2 linked regions of the Rhodoligotrophos defluvii genome follow. The protein of the gene in region 1 interacts with the protein of each later gene in a pairwise test. Links are inferred from orthologs where the notes say so. Each region holds a gene or a part of one and is shown in the gene's direction. Other genes may lie near its edges.

What was found.
Region 2: the proteins of rplK (region 1) and E4P09_RS23150 interact in binary tests that used the Escherichia coli proteins (3 or more experiments, as listed by UniProt). The link is inferred for Rhodoligotrophos defluvii from one-to-one orthologs.

Annotation. Positions count from the first base shown.
Region 1 is NZ_SZZM01000013.1:465-3,385, forward strand. Bases 161-2,921 are described here. They hold rplK (50S ribosomal protein L11), read left to right. Parts: upstream 161-1,207; coding sequence 1,208-1,636; downstream 1,637-2,921. Other genes in these bases: secE (preprotein translocase subunit SecE), read left to right, coding at 325-522; nusG (transcription termination/antitermination protein NusG), read left to right, coding at 538-1,068; rplA (50S ribosomal protein L1), read left to right, coding at 1,640-2,341; rplJ (50S ribosomal protein L10), read left to right, coding at 2,732-2,921. UniProt on the Escherichia coli protein: Forms part of the ribosomal stalk which helps the ribosome interact with GTP-bound translation factors.
Region 2 is NZ_SZZM01000007.1:121,630-131,391, forward strand. Bases 3,523-6,496 are described here. They hold E4P09_RS23150 (50S ribosomal protein L11 methyltransferase), read left to right. Parts: upstream 3,523-4,548; coding sequence 4,549-5,445; downstream 5,446-6,496. Other genes in these bases: E4P09_RS23145 (hypothetical protein), read right to left, coding at 3,523-3,953; E4P09_RS23155 (DUF1127 domain-containing protein), read right to left, coding at 5,540-5,779; E4P09_RS23160 (aminopeptidase P family protein), read left to right, coding at 6,433-6,496. In the rest of the region: recombinase RecA, read left to right, coding at 391-1,464; transcriptional repressor LexA, read left to right, coding at 1,904-2,611; more of E4P09_RS23145, read right to left, coding at 3,288-3,522; more of E4P09_RS23160, read left to right, coding at 6,497-8,253; E4P09_RS23165 (AzlD family protein), read right to left, coding at 8,269-8,571; E4P09_RS23170 (AzlC family ABC transporter permease), read right to left, coding at 8,568-9,239; E4P09_RS23175 (ATPase), read right to left, coding at 9,333-9,762. UniProt on the Escherichia coli protein: Methylates ribosomal protein L11.

The DNA of each region.
Region 1 (2,921 bases):
GCAGGGCGGCGCAAAGCGGCCTGCCTCTACCGTCCGACTTGGGACTGGTCAGCCGGCGTATCCGGTGATAAGGATGCGCCGGCTGATGCGTCAGCCGGACTGGTTCGGTCGCGAACCGGTCAAGAGTTTAGGGGTGTAGCTCAGTTGGTAGAGCGGCGGTCTCCAAAACCGCAGGTCGGGGGTTCGAGACCCTCCGCCCCTGCCAGAACAGAATGACGCGACTGGCTGCGGCCGCTGAGGCCCCCAGCGCGTCTTCTGGCGTTTGTGGAATTCAAGGCGAGCACGCCTCTGGTGGCGCAAGGCCGCCGAGGCAGTGGAGTGACTATGGCGAAGACCAATCCATTCCAGTTCGTGCAGCAGGTCCGGGCCGAATTGGCCAAGGTGACCTGGCCGACGCGCAAGGAGACGATGATCACCACGGCGATGGTGATGATCATGGTGGTGCTCGCCTCCATCTTTTTCCTCGTGGTGGACGAGATCTTGAGTTTCGCCGTGGGCTACGTGCTCGGGATCAGGGCGTGAATAGGGCTGGGAAGAATGGCTAAGCGCTGGTACATCGTTCACACCTATTCAAACTTCGAGAAGAAGGTGGCCGAGACGCTGAAGGAGCAGGCGGCGCAGCAGGGCCTGGAGCACCTCTTCGAGGAGATCCTGGTGCCGACCGAGGAGGTGGTCGAGGTGCGTCGCGGCCGCAAGGTGACGACCGAGCGGCGGTTCTTCCCGGGCTACGTGCTGGTGCGGATGGAGATGACGGACCAGGCCTATCACCTGATCCGCAACATCCCCAAGGTGACCGGTTTCCTCGGCTCCGACAACAAGCCGATCCCGATCTCCAATGCGGAAGCCGAACGCATCCTCCACCAGGTGAAGGAAGGCGTCGAGCGGCCGCGGCCCTCGGTCATGTTCGAGGTGGGCGAGCAGGTCAAGGTGTCGGACGGGCCCTTCGCCTCGTTCAACGGTCTCGTGGAAGAGGTCGACGAGGAGCGCTCACGGCTCAAGGTGGCCGTGTCCATTTTCGGCCGGCCAACGCCGGTCGAGCTCGAGTTCGGGCAGGTGGAGAAGGTCTGACGCAAGCAATCTCTCAATCTCCCGTTAACCGGTGGGAGGCCTGATCGCCCCGCCAGCCTGCGGCGGCGACAAGTGCATGGGGCCGCACCACCACCCTCTGCAACGTGAATGCCGGCGATAATCCGGCGGAGAGGACGAAATGGCGAAGAAAGTAACCGGCTATATCAAGCTGCAGGTGCCTGCGGCTTCGGCCACCCCGTCGCCCCCGATCGGGCCGGCGCTCGGTCAGCGCGGCCTGAACATCATGGAATTCTGCAAGGCCTTCAACGCGGCCACCCAGGATCTCGAAAAGGGCGCGCCCTGCCCGACGGTGATCACCGTCTATCAGGACAAGTCGTTCACCTTCGAGATCAAGACCCCGCCGGCGAGCTACCTGCTGCGGCAGGCGGCGAAGGTGGCCAAGGGCTCGAAGGAGCCGGGCCGTGCCAATGTCGGCTCGGTCACCATGGAGCAGGTGCGCCAGATCGCCCAGGCCAAGCTCAAGGACCTCAACGCCCGGGACCTCGACCAGGCGGCGAAGATCATCGCGGGCTCGGCCCGTTCCATGGGCCTGCAGGTGGTGGAGTAAACCATGGCCAAGGTTGCAAAGCGCATTGCCAAGATCAATGAAGGCCTCAGCCGGAACCGGGCCTACCCGCTGGAAGAGGCGCTGAAGCTGCTCAAGGAGCGCGCGGTCGCCAAGTTCGACGAGACCATCGAGATCGCGCTCAACCTGGGCGTCGACCCGCGCCATGCGGACCAGATGGTGCGCGGCGTCTGCCAGCTGCCCAACGGCTCGGGCCGCGACGTGCGGGTGGCGGTATTCGCGCGCGGCGACAAGGCCGAGCAGGCGAAGGCCGCCGGTGCCGACATCGTCGGCGCCGAGGACCTGGTGGAGCGTATCCAGGGCGGCAACGTAGATTTCGACCGCTGCATCGCCACCCCGGACATGATGCCGCTGGTCGGCCGTCTGGGTAAGGTGCTGGGCCCCCGCGGCCTGATGCCGAACCCGAAGGTCGGCACGGTGACGCCGGACGTTGCCGCGGCGGTCAAGGCGGCCAAGGGCGGCGCGGTCGAGTTCAAGGTCGAGAAGGCCGGCATCGTGCATGGCGGCGTGGGCAAGGCGAGCTTCAGCGAGGATGCGCTGGCCGGCAATATCCGCGCCTTCGTGGACGCGGTGGTGAAGGCCAAGCCCGCCGGCGCCAAGGGCACCTATCTCAAGAAGGCGTCGTTGAGTTCGACCATGGGTCCCGGGCTCAAGGTTGACCTTGCGACTTTGACGGCCCCGGCGTAATAGAACGGGTTCGTTTACAAGATTCGCTTGAACTGGTCGGGCCCAGACCCGATCTGTTCAGGCGTTTCGTCCGTTCTGCTGCTGAGCGGCAGGCCGGATGGAAGACCTGTCCGAGACTGCAGGTGCGTGGATGTGTCCGCGCTTAATCTCCTGCATGAGACGGGGAATGGGTTGATCGGCGGATCAGGACACACCATCTGGTGGTGTCTTGTCCTTCGATTGGTTCGAACCTCGGTTTCGCGGCATCCCTCTCGGCGAAGGATGGCGGGACAGGCAATGGGCGCCATTGGCGGCGGCCATCAGCCTAATCGAGGGTGGTGGTCGGCACCGGTGGCAAGTGTGGACGCGCAATATCCCGAAAGGGATGGAGCGCACACGAGGAGAGAGCAAGTGGATAGAGCTGAAAAGCAAGAGCTCATCAACACGCTCAACCAGGTGTTCAAGACCACCGGCGTCGTCGTGGTGGTCGGCTACCAGGGCCTGACCGCGGCGCAGATGAACGCCCTGCGCGGCAGTATGGCCGAGGCCAACGCGACATTCAAGGTCGCGAAGAACCGCCTGGTCAAGCTTGCTCTTGATG
Region 2 (9,762 bases), on another replicon or contig:
AATCATGGGGACTGCGCAAACACTAAAAAGTTGTATTACGGGGATATTCACCGTATAAAGGTTGTGGTTGCGCCGTCTCAACGGTGCAGCGGCCTGGATCTGGTCCATTGCCGCCAAGCATCTCCGCCCCTCCCGGCTCCGCCGATGGTGCGGAGAGGGGTCGGGTGCCGCGCTTCTCTCTCCCCACTGGCGTCTGATTGTACTTGCAGCGCCCCTCGAACCGGCACCCGACCCCGTTCACGGGATTTCCACAAGAACCACCCATCCCATGGGAGCTGCTCCGGCGAAGGGACTTGTCAACAGAACAAAAATGAAACAAAATGCGTACACTTGCGGGGTGCACGCGGTTCCGTTGCGCGGCACAGACGCATGTGAAATAAGGAGCGCCAGATGTCGAGACCAGAATTACGGGTGATCGAGAGCGGGGCGATGGACAAGCAAAAGGCGCTCGAAGCGGCCCTCGGACAGATCGAGCGGCATTTCGGCAAGGGCTCCGTCATGAAGCTCGGGCAGGGCGACAAGGCGGTGGAGACCGAAGCCGTCTCGACCGGCTCGCTGGGGCTCGACATCGCGCTCGGCATCGGCGGCCTGCCGCGGGGCCGGGTGATCGAGATCTTCGGACCGGAATCGTCGGGCAAGACCACGCTCGCGCTTCACACGGTCGCCGAGGCGCAGAAGCGCGGCGGCATTTGTGCGTTCATCGACGCCGAGCATGCGCTTGATCCGGTCTATGCGCGCAAGCTGGGGGTCAATCTCGACGAGTTGCTGATTTCGCAGCCGGATACGGGCGAGCAGGCGCTGGAGATCGCCGATACGCTGGTGCGCTCGGGCGCCATCGAGGTCCTGGTCATCGATTCGGTCGCCGCGCTCACGCCCAAGGCCGAGCTCGACGGCGAAATGGGCGAAAGCCTGCCCGGTCTGCAGGCACGTCTGATGAGTCAGGCGCTGCGCAAGCTCACGGGCTCGATTTCCAAGTCCAATTGCATGGTGATCTTCATCAATCAGATTCGGATGAAGATCGGCGTCATGTTCGGCAATCCCGAGACCACCACGGGCGGCAACGCGCTCAAGTTCTACGCCTCGGTGCGTCTGGATATCCGCCGGATCGGCGCGATCAAAGACCGGGACAGCGTGGTGGGGAACCAGACTCGGGTAAAGGTGGTCAAGAACAAGGTGGCGCCGCCGTTCAAGCAGGTGGAGTTCGACATCATGTATGGCGAGGGCATTTCCAAGACGGGCGAATTGCTCGATCTCGGTGTCACCGCCGGCATCATCGAGAAGTCCGGCTCCTGGTTCTCCTATAATTCGGAGCGAATCGGGCAGGGGCGGGAGAACGCCAAGAGTTTTCTAAAGGCCAACCCGGACATTGCGGCGCAGATCGAGCAGGCAATCCGGAGCAATGCGGGGCTGGTGGCGAGCTCGCTCTTGCGGGGCGAGGAGAGCGACGCGGTCGATCTCGATTGAGCAGCCCGCCCGGGCTTGGGGCTGTTGCCGATCACGCCGGTCCAAGCGGCGGGATGATGCTCGTGAGGTCGGGTGCTGCCGTGCGGGCGCCCCCGATCGTGGTTGTGTTTCGGTCGTTGGTTGCTCATGTCACGACCGCCGGTCTTTTCGGGCCGACCGGCGTCGGGCGGATGCTGATCGGCTCCGGACGGTTCGGCTCGATCTCTTGCGACATGCCGATGGTTGACCCGCCCGCCCCTTATTGCGGATCTCCCTGTGCTGGGGCCGCCAGACCGTGGGCGGGATTGGGCAGCTTTCAAGGCTTCGAGCCTGCAAATTTACGCCGCCTTAACCTTGCCGAACATATATAGAACGCGTATAAGGGTTTCGTCTTTGTTCTCTTTCGAGTCGGCGGCCGTTTTCAAATCGTTCGCCGCTCGCCAGCCGGGATTGGCCTGATATGCTGACGCGCAAGCAACACGAGCTTCTGATGTTCATTCACGAGCGCCTCAAGGAAGCTGGTGTGCCGCCTTCGTTCGAGGAGATGAAGGAGGCGCTGGACCTGCGGTCCAAATCCGGCATTCACCGCCTGATCACCGCTCTGGAAGAGCGGGGCTTCATTCGCCGTTTGCCGCACCGGGCACGGGCGCTCGAAGTTGTCCGGCTGCCTGATAGCCATGCGGGCAGCCTGGGTTCGTCTGCACCCAAGCGCTTCAGCCCCAATGTGATCGAAGGATCTCTGGGGAAGGTGCGCCCCACGGCGGGCGGCGACAAGGACTCGCTGACCCCGGCCATCGTTCCGGTCATGGGGCGCATCGCGGCCGGCGTGCCGGTCGATGCGATTCAGGATCATACCCACAACATCGCCGTGCCGCCCGATCTCTTGGGAAGCGGCGAGCATTTCGCCTTAGAAGTCAGAGGCGATTCCATGGTCGATGCGGGTATACTGGAGGGTGACACGGTTCTTATCCGGCGCGCCGATCACGCCAATAACGGCGAGATCGTGGTTGCTCTGGTGGACCGGGAGGAGGCGACCCTCAAGCGGCTTCGGCGCAAGGGCGATTCCATCGCTCTGGAAGCCGCGAACCCGGCCTATGAGACCCGCATTTTCGGCCCCGACCGGGTGCGTATCCAGGGCAAGCTCGTCGCGCTGATCCGGCGGTATTAGGGCTGGGGATTGCCGCATTATGAGCTTTGGGGCGTGCGATGCCTTGTGCTCAAGGGAGGTAGCGAGATACCGCTGGCTTTCCGTCATGGCCTCTGTGTGGACTGCCGCGCGCGGCAGTGACGCAAGTTGCTGGTGTCGTTGGAAAAAAGGTCATGGCTTGGCTCCGCTGGGCCGTCAGGGCCAAAGCAGACACTGATGCGGGCTGCCGAGCAGCCTTCACAGTCCGCCCGTCGTATTCAACTCCCCGAGCGCAATCGAGAGGTGTGAGTCCGGCTCCATTAGGGAAGGGGCGCGGGGCCATCCCCACGCTCCTCAATTCGACGGGGCGTGGTCATTGGGGTGATCACCAGGCAAGGCCAACGATCTGCGCCAGGGAACCGGAGATCCACGAGGGGAACGCGGACACTGGTTTTCGGAGAAGGACTACGCCCAACGCGGGATTCGCAGGATTGGAGCGGGATGGCGGTTCAACGAACCATCATCCCGTTCTAGAGCTGTTCCGCTTTTCTTTGAATCGCGGAACCGCTTCAGGTTCTTGCTTGGTCGCATTTTCTTCACGCGAACCGGCATCCCCTTCGCTCGAGAATGCTTTGGGAATTGATCCCGGAGGGGAACAGGCAATTTGGGGAACGCGGGTCGCGAGCGCACCACGCGGGGTCACGCCGCCAATCGAGGCTCAGGCGAGAACCAGGAGATCCGACGTTCCCTCGGCGGCGTGAGCGGAATGAAATTCGCCATGGGTCTCCTCGCGGAGGTCACTCTCGTCGTTCTGCTTGGGCGTGCGGACGCGGCTTGCAAGGGCCATCGCCGAACAAGGGCGGCCGATGGCGTGAAGGCCGTCGCAAATCTTCTTAAGCAGGGCGGGATTGATCGGCAATTCGAGATGGGGATGATAGACAGGCATCCGCTCGGTGCTTTCATGTGCCGTCGCAGGCTGGGCGGGCAGGTCTGCACTTGTGGTTGCCGCTTCCTGCCGAGCTGTTTCCTCTTCAGGTTCGAGGCCTGACCATAGGACCAGCGCGGAGAGCATGGCCTCCGCAATCCCGGCATCTCCTGCGGATGGCAAAGCCTCGGCCGTCTCGTCTTCTTCGTTTGCGAAAGCCCTGTCGTCGGCGACTGCCAGGATCGCAGGCGCGACGAGCGGCAGCTGCTCGGGAATCGCGTTCTCATGCGATGGTTCCGCCGGGGCAAGCGGAAGCTCGACGGCGGTGGCGGTCTCGTTTGGCGCGCCCACGTGGTCTTGGTCGGCGTCGGAGCCGCCAAACAGGCTGAAGCCGAGCTTTACGAGCAGTCGAATGGGAAAGAACAACTCCGCGGCTGTAGCGAGTTGGTGCATCATCATTTGCGCTCCCGTTTAGGACGGGGGGAGCCAATAACTAGCCATTTGGGCAAGAAGGCGAAGGCATTGGATCGCTCCCATGGCCATGAAAGATGCCACAGGTGCCAAACTACACCCGGAACGCGAAGCCGCGTTGCCGGGCATCAAAGAAAATGATCCCGGCGAACGCGTACAGCCTCCGTGTCCAATCAGATCAACGGCCAGATGTCGATAAAGGGAAGCTTATCCCACATCGGGAGCCCCGGTCCGCATGCGCCGGCATCGCCGGCCGCGGCCTCTTCGGTTTGCCGGCACGATGGTGTTTCATCGGCCGGCGCCGTCGCGCGCCGCCACTCCGTGATGACTCTTCCCAACACTGTGATGGGGATTAAGCCAAGCATAGTTTCGCACTCCACTGAGATTGCCACTGGGCAAAATCTCGGCGGGCGCTGTGGCAACAAGCTGAGCTGAATGCTGCGGAAGCTTGGCATGGCCCAGTTGCGGGCACTCAGCTGTCGCTCTGCTGTGCGGCGCATGCGCCGGGCCGGCAAGCCACATCGCGCTCTTCGAAAGCTTGATCGAGGCCAAACGGCGGGCCATAAGCGCCTCGATGCATGTGTTGACCGTCAGCAATCTGCCATTGGACGAGGCTCATCGGCTGGCCGATGAGATGGACCTGCTCGAGCCGGCCCCAGTTTCGGTGTCGCTGGTGGAGGAGGCGGACGAAGTGTGCTGGCGGGTGGAGGCGCATTTTGCAAGCCCACCGGATACGGCAGACGTTCCCATGCTCGCGGGGCGCCCCTGGTCGCTGGCGCCGCTGCCGCAACGGGACTGGGTGGCGGCGTCCCTAAAGGGCTTGGCCCCCGTGCGGGCCGGCCGATTCTTCGTTCATGGGGCGCATGATCGCGGACGCGCGCCGCCGGGCACAAAGGCGATAGAAATCGAGGCGAGCCTAGCCTTTGGCACCGGCCATCATGGCACGACCAGCGGCTGCCTTGCGGCCCTCGACCAACTTTTGAAAGAGCAGGCGCCGTGCAGCAGATGGCTGAGCCCGGCGCTCGACCTGGGCTGCGGCAGCGGAATTCTCGCCATCGCCTATGCGCAAGCGACCCGCCTGCCCGTGCTCGCCACGGATATCGACCCGGTTGCGGTGGCGCAAGCTTCAGCCAATGCAATCAAATGCAGGGTCGGCCCCCAGCTTGCGGCACGCTGTGCGCCTGGGCTGTCGCACCCGCTCATCCGCAGCCGCGGCCTCTACCGGCTCGTTATGGCGAATATCCTCGCCCAGCCGCTCAAGGCGCTGGCCCCGGGCCTGTGCGCGCTGCTGGCGGCGGGGGGGCGCGTGATCCTCTCTGGCTTCACCCACTCGCAGGAGGCGCGGATTCTCGCCGCCTATCGTCCGCACGGATTGTTGCTGCACCGCAGGATCCGCATCGACGGCTGGTCGACACTGGTGCTTGGCAAGCCCCGCAAACGAACAATGCCCCGAAGCGGTGCTTCGAGGCATTGTCCTTAACCCAGTGTCCGGTCCGCCTGGCGTAAGGTCGCATCGACCGCTCCACCAGACCAGAAACTCAGCGCTGGCGATCCGATACCGTTAGCGGCGGTGCTTAGCGCTGAGCCTCGGTACCCCAGACCATGCGGCGAATATCGCCGCGGTTGAGGCCGATATCGGCCAGGAGCCGGTCGTCCAGCTGGTCGAGCTCGCGCTCGGCGCGGGACAGCTCCAGATAACGCTTCGCACGGGCCAGGATCCGGCCGGCAAAGCCGGAGGAAGCCTGCTCGGCACCCCCCGCGCGGACAGAACGGCCATTGACCGAACGGTCCTTTTCGAAACTGATGACACTCATTTCATTCTCCATCGCATCTTGCACGGTGTCTCTCATCCGCGAACGGCCTTTCGGCTGCGGACCAGGTGCACCGCCCCCGGTGCTACACGTCTGGGAGAGAACCCCACCGCGTTGTTCCACGCGCTATATAGGCGTGGCCATGGTGCACTCGCCAGCGGCTTGTTTGCATCGCAGCATTGCGTTTCGCGCATGTCTCGTTAATCCCTCGTTAACATCCCACCCGCTGGTTGGAGTGGTGATCATCATGACGGCAGTTTTCGCGCAATTTAGAAGCAGTCGTGAAACGGCCCCGCAACTGAACGGCCGAAAAGCAGTCTCGTCTGCCATAGATTTGCCTAACTTACCCGAGGGGCACTGCCGATGTGAGCCTGCCCAATCGATAGGCGGTCGAGCGAGACCGGTGACACCGAAGCTCTTTCCCGTTCTGCACGGTACTGTTGTGATTAGCCTATGAGCTCGCGTTATAGATGTCAAACGGTCCCATCCAAGAGCTTTAGTATTGCGCTTTCAGCATGGCAGCTTCATGACATCTGCAGGAGCGGGGAGGCGGAGCCCCGATCTGCAGCCCATAATGGTGGCCTGCAGCCCGCAAATCGGAGGGCTGTTGCGCGATAGAGCGGCTCCGGATAAGCAGAAGGGACCGGAGGCCCAGCATGTTTCAAAGCTTCGAAGGCGGGAGTAATCACCGCGAGAGCGCCGAGCGGATTGCCGCACTGCGGGATGAGTTGCTGCAGCGCGGTCTCGACGGCTATATCGTGCCGCGCGCAGACGAGCACCAGGGCGAGTATGTGGCTCCTCATGCTGAGCGGCTGCGGTGGCTCACCGGCTTCTCGGGCTCTGCGGGGCTTGCGGTCATCCTGCTGGACCAGGCCGTCCTGTTCGTCGATGGCCGCTACACGATCCAGGCGCGAAACCAGGTCGACACAAACCTCATCGAGCTGCGCCATCTGGTGGAGGAGCCACCGGCAGAGTGGCTCCGTGGCGCCTTGAAGCGCGGGCAGCGCATCGGCTATGACCCGTGGCTTCTCACGATGGAGCAGGTGGAGCGCTATACCAAGGCCTGTGCCGCCGCGGAGGCCGAGATGGTCGCCGTCGAGGATGCCAATCTCGTCGATGCGATCTGGCGCGAGCAGCCGCCGAAACCGACGGCGCCGCTCACCACCCATCCCACCCAATATGCGGGCCGCCGCTGGGCGGAGAAGCGGACGGAGATCGAGGCAGCCCTTGCCAGGAGCGGCGCAGACGCGGTGGTGTTCACCCAGCCCGATTCCATCGCCTGGGCGTTCAATATCCGCGGGGCCGACATCGCCCATACGCCGGTGGCGCTTGCCTTCGCCATCGTGCCGCGGGAAGGCCGGCCCGAGCTGTTCGTCGACCCCGCCAAGGTCGACGAGGACGTGCGGGCACAGCTGGCCGGCGACATCGATTTGCGGCCACAGGAAGAGCTCTCGTCGGCGCTCGCCGCCCTGGGCAGCCGGCATGCGCGGGTGCTGCTCGACCCGGCCTGGACCGCCAGCCGCATTGCCGACCTGATCGAACGCGCCGGAGGCGAGATCGTGCAGGGGAGCGACCCCTGCATTCTTCCGAAGGCCCGCAAGAACCCGGTCGAGCTGGAAGGTGCGCGTATGGCCCACCGGCGCGATGCGGTCGCCGTCGTGCAGTTTCTGGCCTGGTTCGATCGTGAGGCGCCGACGGGCAAGCTCGACGAGATCGCGGCCGCCGAGGCGCTCGAGCAGTTCCGGCGCGAAACGGGCCTGCTCAAGGAGATCAGCTTCGACACGATCTCGGCGGCGGGACCACATGCGGCCATCCCGCACTATCGGGTGACGCGGGAAAGCAACCGCGAGATCCGGCCAGGAGAGATCTATCTCATCGATTCCGGCGCGCAATATCTGGACGGCACCACGGACATCACGCGCACCGTCATCGTGGGCGAAGCGACGGCGGAGATGCGCGACCGCTTCACCCGGGTGCTCAAGGGCATGATCGCGGTCACGCTGGCCCGCTTTCCGCAACGCACAAACGGCGCCCAGCTGGATGCTTTCGCACGCGCCGCGCTATGGCAGGCGGGTCTCGATTTCGACCACGGCACGGGCCACGGGGTGGGCAGCTATCTCTCCGTGCACGAAGGGCCGGCCCGCATCGCAAAGACCGGCATCGTGCCGCTGGAGACCGGCATGATCCTCTCCAACGAGCCGGGCTACTACAAGGAAGGCGAGTACGGCATCCGGATCGAGAATCTTGTTGTGGTGCGCGCGCCCGAGCCCATTCCGGGCGGCGACCGCCCCATGCACAGCTTCGAGACGCTGACGCTTGCGCCCATAGACCGGCGGCTGATTGCCACCGACCTGCTGGACGAGCGAGAACTCGCGTGGCTCAACGCCTATCATCAACGGGTGCACGACGAGGTGGGGCCGTTGCTCGACCCGGATGCGGCGCGCTGGCTGGCCCAGGCCACCGCCCCGCTGCGCTAGTTTTACTCGGCGGGATTAGCCCAGAAGCCAGCGCATGGCGATGATTGAAACGGCGCCAACCACGATGGTGGCCAGCAGCGGCAGCCGGAATGCGGCCGCGATGGTTATGAGGCCTGCCGCCGTTTCCGCCGGCCCGGTGAGGAACAGGGCGGGGGTTACCACCGCGGTCAGCACGGCCACAGGCAGCGCATCGAGAGCCGCACGCACGCGCGGCGTCAAGCTGACGTAGCGCAGCACCACAAGCCCGGCGATGCGGGTGAGATAGGTGGCCACCGCCATGGCCAGGATGGCGAGCAGCGCCTGTGGGTCGACACTCACGACGGCTGCTCCTGCTGGCGCGTCGGCGCAAGCATCAACGCGCCTGCCGCGGTTCCAGCCAAGCCGCCGATCAGAATATACCACGGGCCGGCGATCGCCTCGTGCGCGATGGCGGCCGCAACACCGCTCGTGCCCATGACAATGCCGGTCCGCGGGCCTTTCCAGAACCCCACCAGCAGCCCGACGAACAACGCCGTGAAGACGAAATCGAGGCCATAGCGCTCGGCGGACCCCATGGCTGCGCCGAGCAGGGCGCCGGCCGCTGTCCATCCGGACCAGCTCACCACCAGCACAAAGGCTATGCCCGCGAAATAGGCGGGATAGAGCGGAGCCCGCATGGCGCGCTTCTCGCAGAAGGCCCAGACCTCGTCGGTGAGGAAGAAGAGGTAGATCCAGCGCTCCACCGGCCCGAAATGCTGGAAATGCCTGCCGATCGAGGCCGACATCATCACGTGCCGAAGATTGACCGTGAGGGCGGTGACGCCCAGGAGAAGCCAGGGTACAGGCTGTTGCCAGATGTCGATGGCCACGAATTGGGAGGCACCGGCAAAGACCAGCAGGCTCATGAGCGTTGCCTCGAGCGGGCTCAGGCCCTTCTGGACGGCAAGGGCGCCGAAGATCGCGCCAATAGGAATGGCCGCAATGCCCACCGGCATGGCTATGGCCATGCCGCTCAAGAACTCCCGTACATTTCCTCGCCGTGAACTATCTGCCATTGGGGCCAGCCTTCAGCATTGCGGGTGAGCGAGAGAAGTGCCTGATCAGGCCTGCCTGTCGATGGTCTCGGCCACGAGTGCCAGGAACTCGTCGGCCTTGCCGATGCCCGCAACATCATCGGCTTCCACAACATAACCGAAATTGTCAGCGATCCGCTGGTAGAGCGGCATGCGATGGTGCAGCAGCTGCTCGAAGCCCCAGATCGCGAAGCCGTCGGGATCGACGTCATCATCACGCACGCAGCCGGTCAGGGTCTTGTACTCCGCCCATTTGCGCAGCAGGAAGGCATCCTGATAGTACATGGGCTTCGGTGCCGCCTTGAACCGCTCGGTCAGCATGCGCGCGTGCGCCTCGGTGCCGCGGACATAGATCATCAGAGTTGCCTCGGAAACGGTCTTCAGTACCGCGTCCGCCGGATTGTCTGGATCAACCACCTCGCACAGGCTGCCGCTCGCATCGGCCACGAAGTTGTTG